One region of the Providencia manganoxydans genome, then DNA from elsewhere that is predicted to be linked to it. Evidence: predicted binding sites of a transcription regulator. Region 1 holds the regulator's gene; the other holds the start of a gene.
The links. The regulator LexA, encoded in region 1, represses DNA repair genes until DNA is damaged. The targets are predictions, from matches to a motif close to TNCTGTATGTACATACAGNA.

Region 1 (6,674 bases):
ATTAGTAGGCTCAAACAATAACTTAAACACCTATGTTAGTGAAATAAGAAAAAATTTGAACTTATTGGTATTGATCCAAAATCTATTGTTACAGTACCTAAAAGAGGTTTTCGCTTTGACTGTAAAACAGTAGAAATAATCACCCAAGAAAATAGTGTATCTAGCTTACCAGAAGAGGAATTTATACATTATGGTGACAAACCCAAATCAACCAATATTGTTCATCACGATGAGAACAGTATTGATCCTAATAAAACACATGATAATCAAAGCATAATAAACAAAAATGCTGAAATTCATGAATTCTTAACTGTTGCCCAAGAAAATAAGAATGAAACCGCATTAACTCAACCAGTAAAAAAACAAGAAAACATTAGAAATAATTATGTTTTATTCATTTTAATTGCAATTATTACTGTTTCATTAACGTTAACTTTTCATTTTATAAAAGATTCTGATGCCAGTATGCAAATGAATGGCTACATTGCAGTGAACCAAAGAGCTCAATGTATTATTCAGATCCCCATTCATTTAGCTGAAAATTCATCTAAAGATCATCTCGATTTTATCAATAGAAAACTTGATAAATATAATGTTGATTGTAATCAGCCGAAACGCATCATTTTACTTTCAGAACCCAACAATATGCAGCCTGCTGATAAAAACCTTTCTATCAGTATTTGTAAAGAAAAAAATACTCAATATGACTGTGTCTCGATCAATGATCAGAGAATTTAAATGAAAAAGTATATTTTATTATCTTTGCTTGCTGTATTTTCAGCCTTATTTACGGCAGTTTTTCTTCATCAAAAAAGCCATAATATTAATATGTGTCATTCAGAACTTTTATGGATAAAAGATAACGGAACAGATGAAGGCTTGATACTAAAATCAAAAACCAATATTCTCATTGACAATGATAATACTGGTAGAATAAAGATGTATGGCTATATAAAACAAAACAATGTATTTTATCGCTTAGATAGAGCTATATACTTTAACTTTCAATCAATTGATAAAAATCATCATTATTCCATACATATTAGCCAACTATCTATAACAAACTCAGATAATGTGCCAAAAGAGTTATTTGCCAACTTTATTCAGTTAGAAGAAGAAAAGATAAACTACTACGTTAGCATTACTAAAATGGATGATGATATTTATATTCTAACAGATGAAGCTTACTCATCTTTTACTTGTTACGTAGAAAAGTAAAAAATCAAAATACTAGCAACATGAAAAAATAATAAGCACACTATTTTAGTGTAACCATAGCAAGGATAATTCATTTACTAAATATACTAGGAATAACTGTTTCATTAGTCACTAAAGTTGACTTAGTATAAATGGGAACGTTAATATTAACTTTTATACTCTAAATAATTCGAGGTGCAGCTAGGCGACAAGTGAACGAATCGCCAGGAGCATAGAGCACTATGTGACGGGCGTGAGTGAACGTAGTCAACAACGCTGAAACTTAAAGTATGACGAGTATATATTGTATAATCCTTATTGATACAAAATTAATATCCAACCTAATATCAAACATAAATGAATATAGTTATCGCTCATATTTTATATAATTTGGCTGATATCGCTTTATGACAAACGACCGAACAGAATTCATGTTGCTTACTATTTGATTCATCCACTGTTAATGGAGTATGCCCTGATGCTCAATGAGTTTGGCTTAATAAGGCACCTTTTCCCCAAATTGAGTTATACCATCTCTAAATCAAATTATTGAGTGGCAAGCAACAGAACTAAAACTTGTTGGTAACTTTCATTAAAAATGCGAGGATTACCTAGATATTTCTAAATTATGGTAGACTACCCTCAACAGCAATAACAGTTTTGAGTAGGGCTCTCGACCATGAAAAAAATGAATGAAGAAAAGTTGCTCGCAATGGCTGCGCGGTTATGTGGAGCTCGAGGTGTTAGGCTCACATCGCAGCGAGAAACTGTTTTACGTTTGATAGCTAAACAACACGGAGCCATCAGTGCATACGATTTACTTGACCTGCTCCGTGAAGTAGAACCACAAGCTAAACCCCCTACTGTCTATCGTGCTTTAGAGTTTTTGATGGAACAAAGCTTTATTCATAAAATAGAATCCACTAATAGCTATGTTATTTGCCATCATTTTGATAACCCGAGTCATATATCAGTAATGTTAATCTGTGATCATTGCGGCAGTGTCGCCGAAAGTGATTGTGGGGTAATTGAAGCTGCCATTTTAGAATTAGCCAAACAAAATCAATTTCAGCTACGTCATACTGTGGTAGAAAATCATGGGGTATGCCAAGCTTGCAGCGAAATCGTGAATTGCCGAGATCATCAACATTGCGATCATGATCATCAACAGCCCTCAGTAAAAACAAAGAAAAAAACTTAAAAAAAGAGCTATTGATAGGCTGATAGGCTGATAGGCTGATAGGCTGATAGGCTGATAGGCTGATAGGCTGATAGGCTGATAGGCTGATAGGCTGATAGGCTGATAGGCTGATAGGCTATATTAAACCATCCGTTTTCCTACCCATCACGCTTTAAATTGAAAAATAAACACTTATATCGCGGGCAGATCCCCAAAAACATTAATGGGTACAATCTGCCAGCAACATTTTAATCATCTTTACGATGCAATCTTAGCACCATTCACCATTACGGATCACCCCCACAGCTAACCCCTCAATCGTGAAGTTTTGCTGGCGTAGATCGACAATAATAGGTGCAAACTCAGCGTTCTCCGCGATTAATTCGACACGATTACCTTGTTGTTTAAAACGCTTTACCGTTACTTCATCTTCAATTCGTGCGACCACAACTTGCCCATTATGGACATTTTGGGTTTTATGAACAGCTAACAGATCACCATCCATAATACCAATATCTTTCATCGACATACCATTCACACGCAGTAAAAAATCCGCATGTGGTTTAAAAAGTGCTGGATCAACTTGATAGTGGCTCTCTATATGCTCTTGAGCTAATAATGGTTCACCCGCAGCTACACGGCCAATCAGAGGAAGCCCTTGAGTATCATTCTCTTCTTCAAGCAGTAAACGAATACCGCGAGAAGCACCAGAAACAATCTCAATAACCCCTTTACGCGCTAACGCCTTAAGATGCTCTTCTGCCGCATTAGGCGAACGAAAACCAAGGCTTGCTGCTATTTCAGCGCGTGTAGGTGGCATACCCGTCTGAGAAATGTGATCGCGCACCAGATCATAAACCTGCTGTTGTCTAGCCGTCAGTGCTTTCATCTCGTTCCCCTGTTTGTTTATACAGTCAGACTGTGAGTATATACAGGTAAATGAAGATTTGAAACACTTAAATCACGGAAGTGCCACATTTATCGAGACTAACCGACACTTTAAGACTAACCAGCAAAATAACGCTGCCACAATACTGTAGCCCAGATAACTAGCGCCAATCCAATTGTGATAAATACCGCCGCCGAACCGATATCTTTTGCTCGTCCCGATAATTCATGGTATTCACTACCAACACGGTCGACAACCGCTTCAATTGCACTATTAACTAACTCTACAATAGCTACCAGCACAACAGAACTAATCAGTAATAGCCGATCGACATAACTGACGTCCAAATATAAAGCAATAATTACCGCAAAGATCGCAGCTACCGCCTCTTGGCGAAATGCCGCTTCATGCACCCATGCCGCTTTTAATCCCTTAAGAGAATACCCCGCAGCCTTAATTACACGGGTGAATCCCTTAGTTTGGTTTGCCATATTTATTCCTCAAACTTACAAACGTTCATCATTTTTTGCGGTCAAAGTTAACTGTCAGTAACAGATTTACCCGTTGATTTCTGGTATGCTTACAAAGCATTGTTAACAAGAGGCTATAATCATTTATGTCACTATGGCGTAAAATATATTACAACACGTTGAATTTACCACTTAAATTACTGGTAAAGAGTAAATTAATTCCAACGGACCCAATTTCAGAGCTTGAGCTGGACACGACTCGGCCCACATTATATGTGTTGCCTTACCATTCAAAATCTGACCTTTTAACATTACGTCACCAATGCTTATCTATCGGCTTGCCTGATCCTTTAGTCGATAATGACATCAACGGGACTAAATTACCTGCTTACGTCTTTATTGATGATGGCCCGCGGGTCTTTCGCTACTACTCCCCAGATCCGCGTAAAGAGTCGGTAAAAATATTTCATGCCTACCTAGACTTACATCGCAGTAATCCGAATCTCGACATTCAGCTATTGCCTGCGTCTGTCATGTTTGGTCGTGCTCCTGGGCGTGAACGTGAAGGGCATACTCCTGCACCGCCATTACGTTTGCTCAATGGTATTCAAAAATTCTTCGCCGTCATCTGGCTTGGGCGAGACAGCTTTGTGCGATTTTCACCGATTGTCTCGATGGGATTAATGGCACAAGAGCATGGTACAGATACCATTATCGCGAATAAATTGGCACGTGTTGCACGCATTCATTACTCACGCCAACGTCTTGCGGCTGTCGGCCCCAAACTTCCTGTACGCCAAGAGCTATTCAATAAATTATTGACCTCAAAAGCAATTGAAAAAGCGGTTGAAGACGAAGCTCGCAGCAAAAAAATACCATTGAAAAAAGCCCAGCAAAATGCTGTGAGTATGATGGAAGAAATAGCGGCTAACTTTTCTTATGAAGCTGTACGATTGACTGATCGAGTACTTGGTTGGACGTGGAACCGTTTATATCAAGGGATCAACGTTCAGCACGCAGAGCGCGTACGCCAATTAGCACAAGATGGCCATGAAATCGTTTATGTCCCTTCCCATCGTAGCCATATGGACTACCTACTGCTTTCATATGTTCTCTACCATCAAGGGCTGGTTCCACCGCATATTGCAGCGGGTATTAACTTAAATTTCTGGCCTGCTGGGCCAATTTTCCGCCGTCTTGGTGCGTTCTTTATTCGCCGAACGTTTAAAGGAAATAAGCTCTATTCAACTGTTTTTCGCGAATACCTGAGTGAATTGTTTGCACGTGGTTACTCGATTGAATATTTTGTCGAAGGTGGTCGCTCCCGTACTGGTCGTTTGCTTGAACCTAAAACAGGGACATTATCGATGACCTTGCAAGCCATGCTACGTGGAGACTCTCGTCCTATCACCATAGTGCCAATTTATATTGGCTATGAGCACGTTATGGAAGTGGGAACCTACGCCAAAGAGTTACGTGGCGCAGAAAAAGAAAAAGAAGGCTTTTTCTCAATGATCCGTGGCCTACGTAAATTACGTAACTTAGGTCAAGGCTATGTGAACTTTGGTCAACCGATATCGCTCACCCAATATTTAACTAAGCACGTGCCTCATTGGCGTGATTCCATTGACCCTATTGAGCCACAGCGTCCAAGTTGGTTAAACCCTGTTGTCAGTGGTTTGGCTGATAACATTATGGTCAATATCAATAATGCAGCAGCAGCAAATGCAATTAACCTTTGCTCAACCGCATTACTCGCTTCACGTCAACGTTCATTAACTCGTGAACAATTAATTGAGCAAGTTGAATGCTATCTACAACTATTGCGTAATGCGCCTTATACCGCAGATGCTACCACGCCAAATAAAACGGCTGAGCAACTGTTAGAGCACGCACTACAAATGGATAAATTCGAAGTTGAAAAAGACAGCATGGGGGATATCATTATTCTCCCTCGAGAAAATGCCGTTTTGATGACTTACTACCGTAACAATATCCATCACTTGCTGGTACTCCCCTCACTTATTGCCAGTATTCTGCTGCACAATGAACGTATCAGCCGACAAGAGATCCATTATCAGGTTGGGCAAATTTACCCATTCCTCAAAGCTGAGCTGTTTATGCGTTATAACAGTGAGTCGCTAACTGAAGTGGTTGACACTTTGATAGATGAACTAACCAGTCAAAAGTTAGTCTGTCTAAAAGAAGACGATATTGTGGTATTAAATCCACGCCGTATCCGCCCATTACAGCTATTAGCCGCCGGGGTTCGCGAAACCTTGCAGCGTTATGCCATCACATTATCTCTGCTCAATGCGAGTCCTGAAATTAGCCGTAATACATTAGAAAAAGAGAGCCGTATGTTAGCTCAGCGTCTTTCTGTATTGCATGGCATCAACGCGCCTGAGTTTTTTGATAAAGCCGTATTCTCAACACTAGTAGAAACATTACGCGAAGAAGGCTATATCGATAATGATGATAATGATATTTTCACGGCAAATGCGAAAAAACTGTACGCAGTGATTGCTCGCTTAATGTCACCAGAAATACGTCTAACTATCGAAAGCGTTAGCCAGCCAGAAGAGCGCGCTGCGGAAAAAGAGAGCGAGAAATCAAAACAAGACTAGCGATTTGGGTATAAAGAAATAAAACGGGGCATAATACTATTCATATTCCCTGACTAGTCCTGATATAGGTTGACAACTTTTCAGGTATAAAATGCTCGATGAACCTCATCGGGCGTTTTATAGTTTAATGATAAATGAGGTCGCCTTTCATTATAAATCTGTATTGATTCTTCAACCAACCTCCTAGCCTGTTCTAAATTTCTCGGCTTTATTAACAAATATTCCATTTTTAATATCCCATTGACTCGCTCTGCTAATGCATTTTGATAACAGTCATAGCCATCCGTCATAGAACATTGAATATTATGTTT
Region 2 (6,674 bases), 140 kb from region 1:
CAAGAAGTAGAAGAAATGCGTGTACGTATTTTGGAAATGCGTACCGTGTTAGTGAACGAGCTGAAAAAGGCGCTACCTGAAAAGAATTTTGACCACTTATTGAAACAACGCGGTATGTTCAGCTACACCGGTTTTTCAAGAGAACAAGTTGCTCGTCTAAAAGATGAATTTGCTGTTTATTTAGTTGGCACGGGTCGTGTATGCATGGCTGGTGTTAATCGCCATAATGTTCAGCGTATTGTTGAAGCTTTTGCAGCGGTAAGCGAATAAATAATCAGTAGATAATTGATTGATAGAAAAACGCAGGCTTAGCCTGCGTTTTTTATTATCTCAATCCGGAAGACTGGTTATTATTACTAATAACCACGCGTTAAGATAGGCTTTAAGAAACGCGCTGTATGTGATTTTTCACATTCAGCGACTTCTTCTGGAGTTCCTGAAATCAGAATTTCTCCGCCACCGCTTCCTCCTTCAGGGCCTAAATCAACAATCCAGTCGGCTGTCTTGATCACATCTAAGTTGTGTTCAATAACCACAATGGTGTTACCTTGATCACGCAGTTGGTGCAAGACGGTAAGTAACTGTTGAATATCAGCGAAATGCAGCCCTGTGGTTGGTTCATCAAGAATATAAATAGTTTGCCCAGTTCCACGTTTTGATAGCTCACGTGCTAATTTAACGCGTTGCGCTTCACCACCTGAGAGTGTAGTCGCTGATTGTCCTAAGCGAATATAAGACAGCCCAACATCCATTAAGGTTTGCAGTTTACGAGCGAGTGCAGGTACGGCATCAAAGAAATCACGTGCCTCTTCGATCGTCATATCAAGGACTTCATGAATGCTTTTGCCCTTATATTTGATTTCTAAAGTTTCGCGATTATAACGCTTACCTTTACATTGATCACAAGGCACATAGACATCAGGTAAGAAGTGCATTTCAACTTTGATCACCCCATCACCTTGGCATGCTTCACAGCGCCCGCCTTTGACGTTAAAACTAAAACGTCCTGGATTATAACCACGGGTTCGTGATTCAGGTACGCCAGCAAATAGCTCACGAATTGGTGTAAATACACCTGTATAAGTTGCAGGGTTGGAACGTGGCGTACGACCAATTGGACTTTGGTCAATATCAATCACTTTATCGAAATGCTCTAAACCTTCAACATCCAAGTAAGGTGCTGGTGTGATTGTGGTAGCACCATTCAATTGACGTTGTGCGATTGGGAACAAGGTATCGTTGATTAATGTTGATTTCCCTGAACCTGAAACACCTGTGATACAGGTAAATAAACCAACTGGTAGTTTTAAGGTCACATTTTTCAGGTTATTACCTTTGGCGCCAAATACGGTCAGCATCTTGTCTTTATTGACTGGGATACGTTTTTCGGGGATCTCAATGCGGCGTTCACCACTCAGGAATTTACCAGTCAATGATTCAGGGTTAGAGACAATATCTTCTAATGTGCCTTGAGCGACGATTTGTCCGCCATGTACCCCCGCACCGGGACCAATATCAATAATATGATCTGCGGCACGGATTGCATCTTCATCGTGTTCAACCACGATGACGGTATTACCTAAGTTGCGTAGATGGATTAAGGTTTCTAATAAACGGTCGTTATCCCGTTGATGTAGACCGATTGATGGTTCATCCAGCACATACATGACTCCAACTAAACCAGCACCGATTTGGCTAGCAAGACGGATACGTTGAGCCTCACCTCCAGATAAAGTATCTGCTGAACGTGATAGGGTTAAGTAGTTGAGACCCACGTTAACTAAGAATTTCAGTCGATCACCAATCTCTTTTAGGACTTTTTCTGCGATTTGCGCACGTTGCCCACTTAGCTTGAGATTTTGGAAAAACGCCATTGCGTGACCAATGCTGTAGTCGGCGATTTCTGGTAGTGTCGTATTTTCAACGAAAACAAAGCGTGCCTCTTTACGTAAACGTGTACCGTGACATGTCACGCAAGGACGATTGCTAATATATTTTGCTAATTCTTCGCGAACTGCGGTTGATTCCGTTTCTTTATAACGACGCTCCATATTATTGAGTACGCCTTCAAAAGGATGGTGACGCACTGTGATATCGCCGCGATCGTTACGATATTTAAACTCAATGCTTTCTTTCCCAGACCCATAGAGAATAATTTTTTGAATCGCTGGGCTGAGTGAATCATAAGGTGCTTCAACATCAAATTTATAATGTTCAGCAAGAGACTGTAGCATCTGGAAGTAATAAAAATTACGACGATCCCAACCACGGATCGCGCCACCGGCTAATGAAATCTCGGTATTTTGGATCACTCTTTCGGGATCAAAGAATTGTTGCACACCAAGACCATCACAGCTTGGGCAGGCGCCTGCTGGGTTATTAAATGAGAACAGGCGCGGCTCTAATTCAACCATGCTATAACCACAGACTGGGCAAGCGAAGTTAGCCGAGAAAATTAATTCTTCAGCTTTAGGGTCATCCATATCTGCAACAATTGCGGTACCGCCGGATAACTCTAACGCGGTTTCAAATGACTCAGCCAAACGCTGAGCAATATCATCACGGATCTTAAAGCGATCAATAACGACTTCAATAGTATGCTTCTTTTGTAGTTCAAGCGTTGGCGGATCGGAGAGGTCGCACACCTCACCATCGATACGTGCACGGATATAGCCCTGTGTGGCGAGATTATCTAATAATTTTACGTGTTCACCTTTACGATCTTTCACCACAGGTGCAAGTAACATCATTCGGCGCTCTGCCGGTTGAGCTAACACGTTGTCGACCATTTGGCTGACGGTTTGTGCCGCTAATGGGATGTCATGATCTGGGCAGCGAGGCTCACCCACTCGGGCAAATAACAAACGTAGATAATCGTGGATCTCAGTGATTGTTCCTACTGTTGATCTCGGGTTGTGGGAGGTTGATTTTTGCTCAATCGAAATTGCTGGTGATAGACCTTCGATATGGTCAACATCAGGTTTTTCCATCAAAGAAAGAAATTGCCTTGCATAGGCTGATAGAGACTCAACATAACGCCGTTGGCCTTCTGCATACAGCGTGTCAAAGGCTAATGAAGATTTCCCAGAACCAGACAACCCAGTAATAACTATCAGCTTGTCTCGGGGGATGATGAGATTGATGTTTTTCAGATTATGAGTGCGGGCACCGCGTACTTCGATATTATCCATTTACCACTTCCCGGATGATTTGATAGTGAACAATCATAAGTGGATCATTATCGCACAACTTAAACTGAATGGATATACAGTATATTATTAAAATGATACAACTTAAATAATTCAAGGTGTAGCTAGGTGGTATGGAATAGGGCGCTAGGAACATAGATAAATGTGATGAGTAGTGAATGAACGCGGTCAACTCGAAAGATGGCGAATATAATTACAAAGCGGCTCGCATTTTGATTAACCCACTGTTATTTTCATCAGTAATGCGTATGCAATAGAGGATAGGTCGTGCTAAACTTCACGATTAATACAGAGATTAAATTTAATGCATCAGGAGTAATTAAATGGCCAGCAGAGGCGTAAATAAAGTAATTCTTATCGGTAACTTGGGGCAAGATCCTGAAATCCGTTACATGCCTAACGGCGGTGCTGTGGCAAACCTAACTCTGGCAACTTCTGAAAGCTGGCGCGATAAGCAAACCGGTGAAATGCGTGAAAAAACCGAATGGCACCGTGTAGTGATTTTCGGAAAATTAGCTGAAGTTGCAGGCGAATACCTGAAAAAAGGCTCACAAGTTTACATTGAAGGTTCTTTGCAAACACGTAAGTGGCAAGATCAAAGTGGTCAAGATCGTTACACCACAGAAGTGGTTGTTAATATTGGCGGTTCAATGCAAATGTTAGGTGGCCGTGGCGGTGATTCATCAGGCCAAAGTCAAGGTGGTCAAGGTGGTTGGGGCCAACCTCAGCAACCAGCAGCAGCTCAGCAATTCAGTGGCGGCGGGGCTCCAGCACGTTCACAAGCTCCAGCTCCACAAAGTAGTGAACCACCAATGGATTTCGATGACGATATTCCGTTCTAAGAGTGGCTATTAAGAGCTATTCTGAAAAAGCCCCGTTTATCGGGGTTTTTTGTTTTATATTAAGCAAAGATTTAACTTTGGAAAAACAATTTTAGAAGTGAAAATATAAGTGACATTTAAATTGATTAATCAATTTATGATATTTTTTATCGATTAATTTAATATTTAATTTTGAGCTGGTGTTAAATATAAAAATAACTCTAGGCATTACTTCAATAATAACTTTATTTATGAATATAAACCTTAAGACTTTATTAAGATTGATTTAATTAATAGTGTAACGAAATATAAAGCGGGTATTTTTGTTTTTTACCAAAAAATAAAGCTCCAATCGCTTAAGATGTGGAGCTTATTAGAGGGTTATACGGTTATATTTTAAATTTCGATATTTTTTCATATTAGCTGATTAAGCTACCTGTGGTTCTAACAGCGGAAGGTCATTATCACAAATATCAGCAAGACGGTATAAAGAAGGTGACGTTCCTAAATACGCTCTAAATCTTTTTGCGAATGATTGCTGTGAATCGAATTGGTATTTTAATGCTATATCAATTACTTGCATGTCTGTTGTTCGTAGGTCTTTTGCTGCTTCACTGATCCTTCTACGACGAATATATTCCCCTAAGGGTATACCTACAACTTTACGGAATACCCGCTGTAAGTGCCATTTTGTATACCCAGCATGCTGTGCAATATCATCTAATAATAATCGGTTGGTAAGATTTTCTTCTATCCAAACAATAATATCGGAAACGACAGTAGACTGGAATTGAGTATATCTGTTGTTAGATGAGATGGATAATTTGTTATACATAATGATTTTCCTGCTTGTTAGATTATAAGCATAGCCTCCATTTAGTCGGTTTTAAATAAATAAAGATTAAACAAACTACAATGCCGATTGTTGTTGAGCAATAAAGTGATTTCTACTATGAAAAATAGTGATTACATCGGCATTTACTGTATTTAGCTATTTATCGAGAAATTTTTCTTTTAATATTCTAATTCCAGCATTAGCTGTAACTTTATTGCTAAATTGATAAATAATAATTCTCTTTTGTAGGGAGAGTAATTAATATAACTCACGCTATTTTTGTAACGCAGCGGATAACATTATTAAATTCAAGCTAAATGTGCCCATAGTTTTTTGATTCATAGGGTTAGCTGTAGATAGTAAAATCTTTAAAGATTACAGTTCATATAAAACCAGCCGTTAATACCCATAGCAAATTTTGTGATGGCTGATTTTTCATATTCATCTTCTTGAAATCCTACCTGCTCGTAGAGTCTTTTAGCCCCAAGATTAGATTCAGCCACATACAATGAAACTCTTTTTGCTGGTGTATTGAGCTTGGCATAGTGATTTATCCAAGCTAGGATAAATTTCCCGATGCCTTTCCCTTGGAACCGTGTATCAACCCCAATATAGGCAATATGAGCCTCATCATTTTCAGGTGTGTATTTAAGTAATGAATACACCCATTGTGCTTTTAAAAATGTCAATAAACCATATTTTTTCACCATTCTAATGACGTCATTGATGGGCATTCGTGGCAACTTTTCTGATTGTCCAGAAAGAGAGATACCAAAAGCAGCGACGACGTTGTTTTGATATTTCACTATAAATTGCCTTTCTGATTTATCAGTAAATTGGATTTTCCAGATGTCATCGATCAGCGCTTGCAAAGTTGTATTTTCTGATTTTTTTAACATCACAAATTTGCTTTTAAAGGACTGAAAAAAGAGCGCCGATGATGCTAAGATTGACTCACTAGATAAAGGCTCGATATTGAGTAAGTCTAAGCTAAAATTTTGCTTTTCAATTAGCATAGGTTGGCCTTGTCACGATTAACTAATTATAGATAGAGTAATCAGTCTAGTTTTTTATGTCCAGTGTTTTTGGGAGAAATCTATGTCGGCTCAGACCGAAAGGCAAAAAGCAAAGAAAAAACAAATTATTGATGCTGCGATTAGCTGCTTTATTGAAAAAGGCTTTCATGCAACATCAACTGCTGAAATATGTAAAGCCGCTGGAATGAGCCCTGGGAATTTATTTCATTATTACCCAACCAAATATGCCATTATCGAAGCTATTGCCATAGAAGATCAGCTTTATTTTGAGCAGATCTTAAATTCAGTTGAAGAAGCTAGTTCATCTATTGGATCCGTGATCTTAATGATGACAAGATTGATCGAGCTATATAACGATCCTGACTATGCGCGAATTAGTATCGAAATTTTCGCTGAAGCTAGTCGCAATCCTGAGATTAACCGTATTTTTGTTGAAAACGATAAAAAACTGCGGGATAAGCTGACAGCATTAATCATTGAGGGGCGAAACAAGGGGGAAATAGACCTCCAGCTACACCCTGAGAATACTGCATCTTGGCTAATGACTACAGCTGATGGAACAATCGGTCGTGAATTAATGGATCCCGAATTTAACTGGCAAGAAAGTCTTGATGCTTTTATTTTTATGATTAAGAAAACACTATCAACGTAAAACTCGATTGTTAAAGAGCAATGATTTAAAAAACAGTATTTAAGAACATTGTGGTAGGTGATATGCCTACCTCTAATGTGGAAGATATTTTTTTAATGATAGATAGGTTACAAAGATCAT

Region 2: the regulator LexA is predicted to act here: its motif matches at 3,254-3,273, upstream of uvrA (excinuclease ABC subunit UvrA).

What each region holds. Positions count from the first base shown of each region.
Region 1 is NZ_CP067099.1:544,253-550,926, reverse strand. It holds gene JI723_RS02375 (winged helix-turn-helix domain-containing protein) at 1-133, shown strand, start outside; gene JI723_RS02370 (hypothetical protein) at 466-738, shown strand; gene JI723_RS02365 (FidL-like protein) at 739-1,218, shown strand; gene zur (zinc uptake transcriptional repressor Zur) at 1,877-2,398, shown strand; gene lexA (transcriptional repressor LexA) at 2,649-3,266, opposite strand; gene JI723_RS02350 (diacylglycerol kinase) at 3,383-3,757, opposite strand; gene plsB (glycerol-3-phosphate 1-O-acyltransferase PlsB) at 3,883-6,363, shown strand; partial or broken gene JI723_RS02340 (IS3 family transposase) at 6,444-6,674, opposite strand, start outside.
Region 2 is NZ_CP067099.1:679,390-686,063, forward strand. It holds gene JI723_RS02935 (amino acid aminotransferase) at 1-270, shown strand, start outside; gene uvrA (excinuclease ABC subunit UvrA) at 357-3,191, opposite strand; gene JI723_RS02945 (single-stranded DNA-binding protein) at 3,533-4,051, shown strand; gene JI723_RS02950 (helix-turn-helix domain-containing protein) at 4,458-4,865, opposite strand; gene JI723_RS02955 (GNAT family N-acetyltransferase) at 5,234-5,881, opposite strand; gene JI723_RS02960 (TetR/AcrR family transcriptional regulator) at 5,964-6,554, shown strand; gene JI723_RS02965 (MFS transporter) at 6,627-6,674, opposite strand, start outside.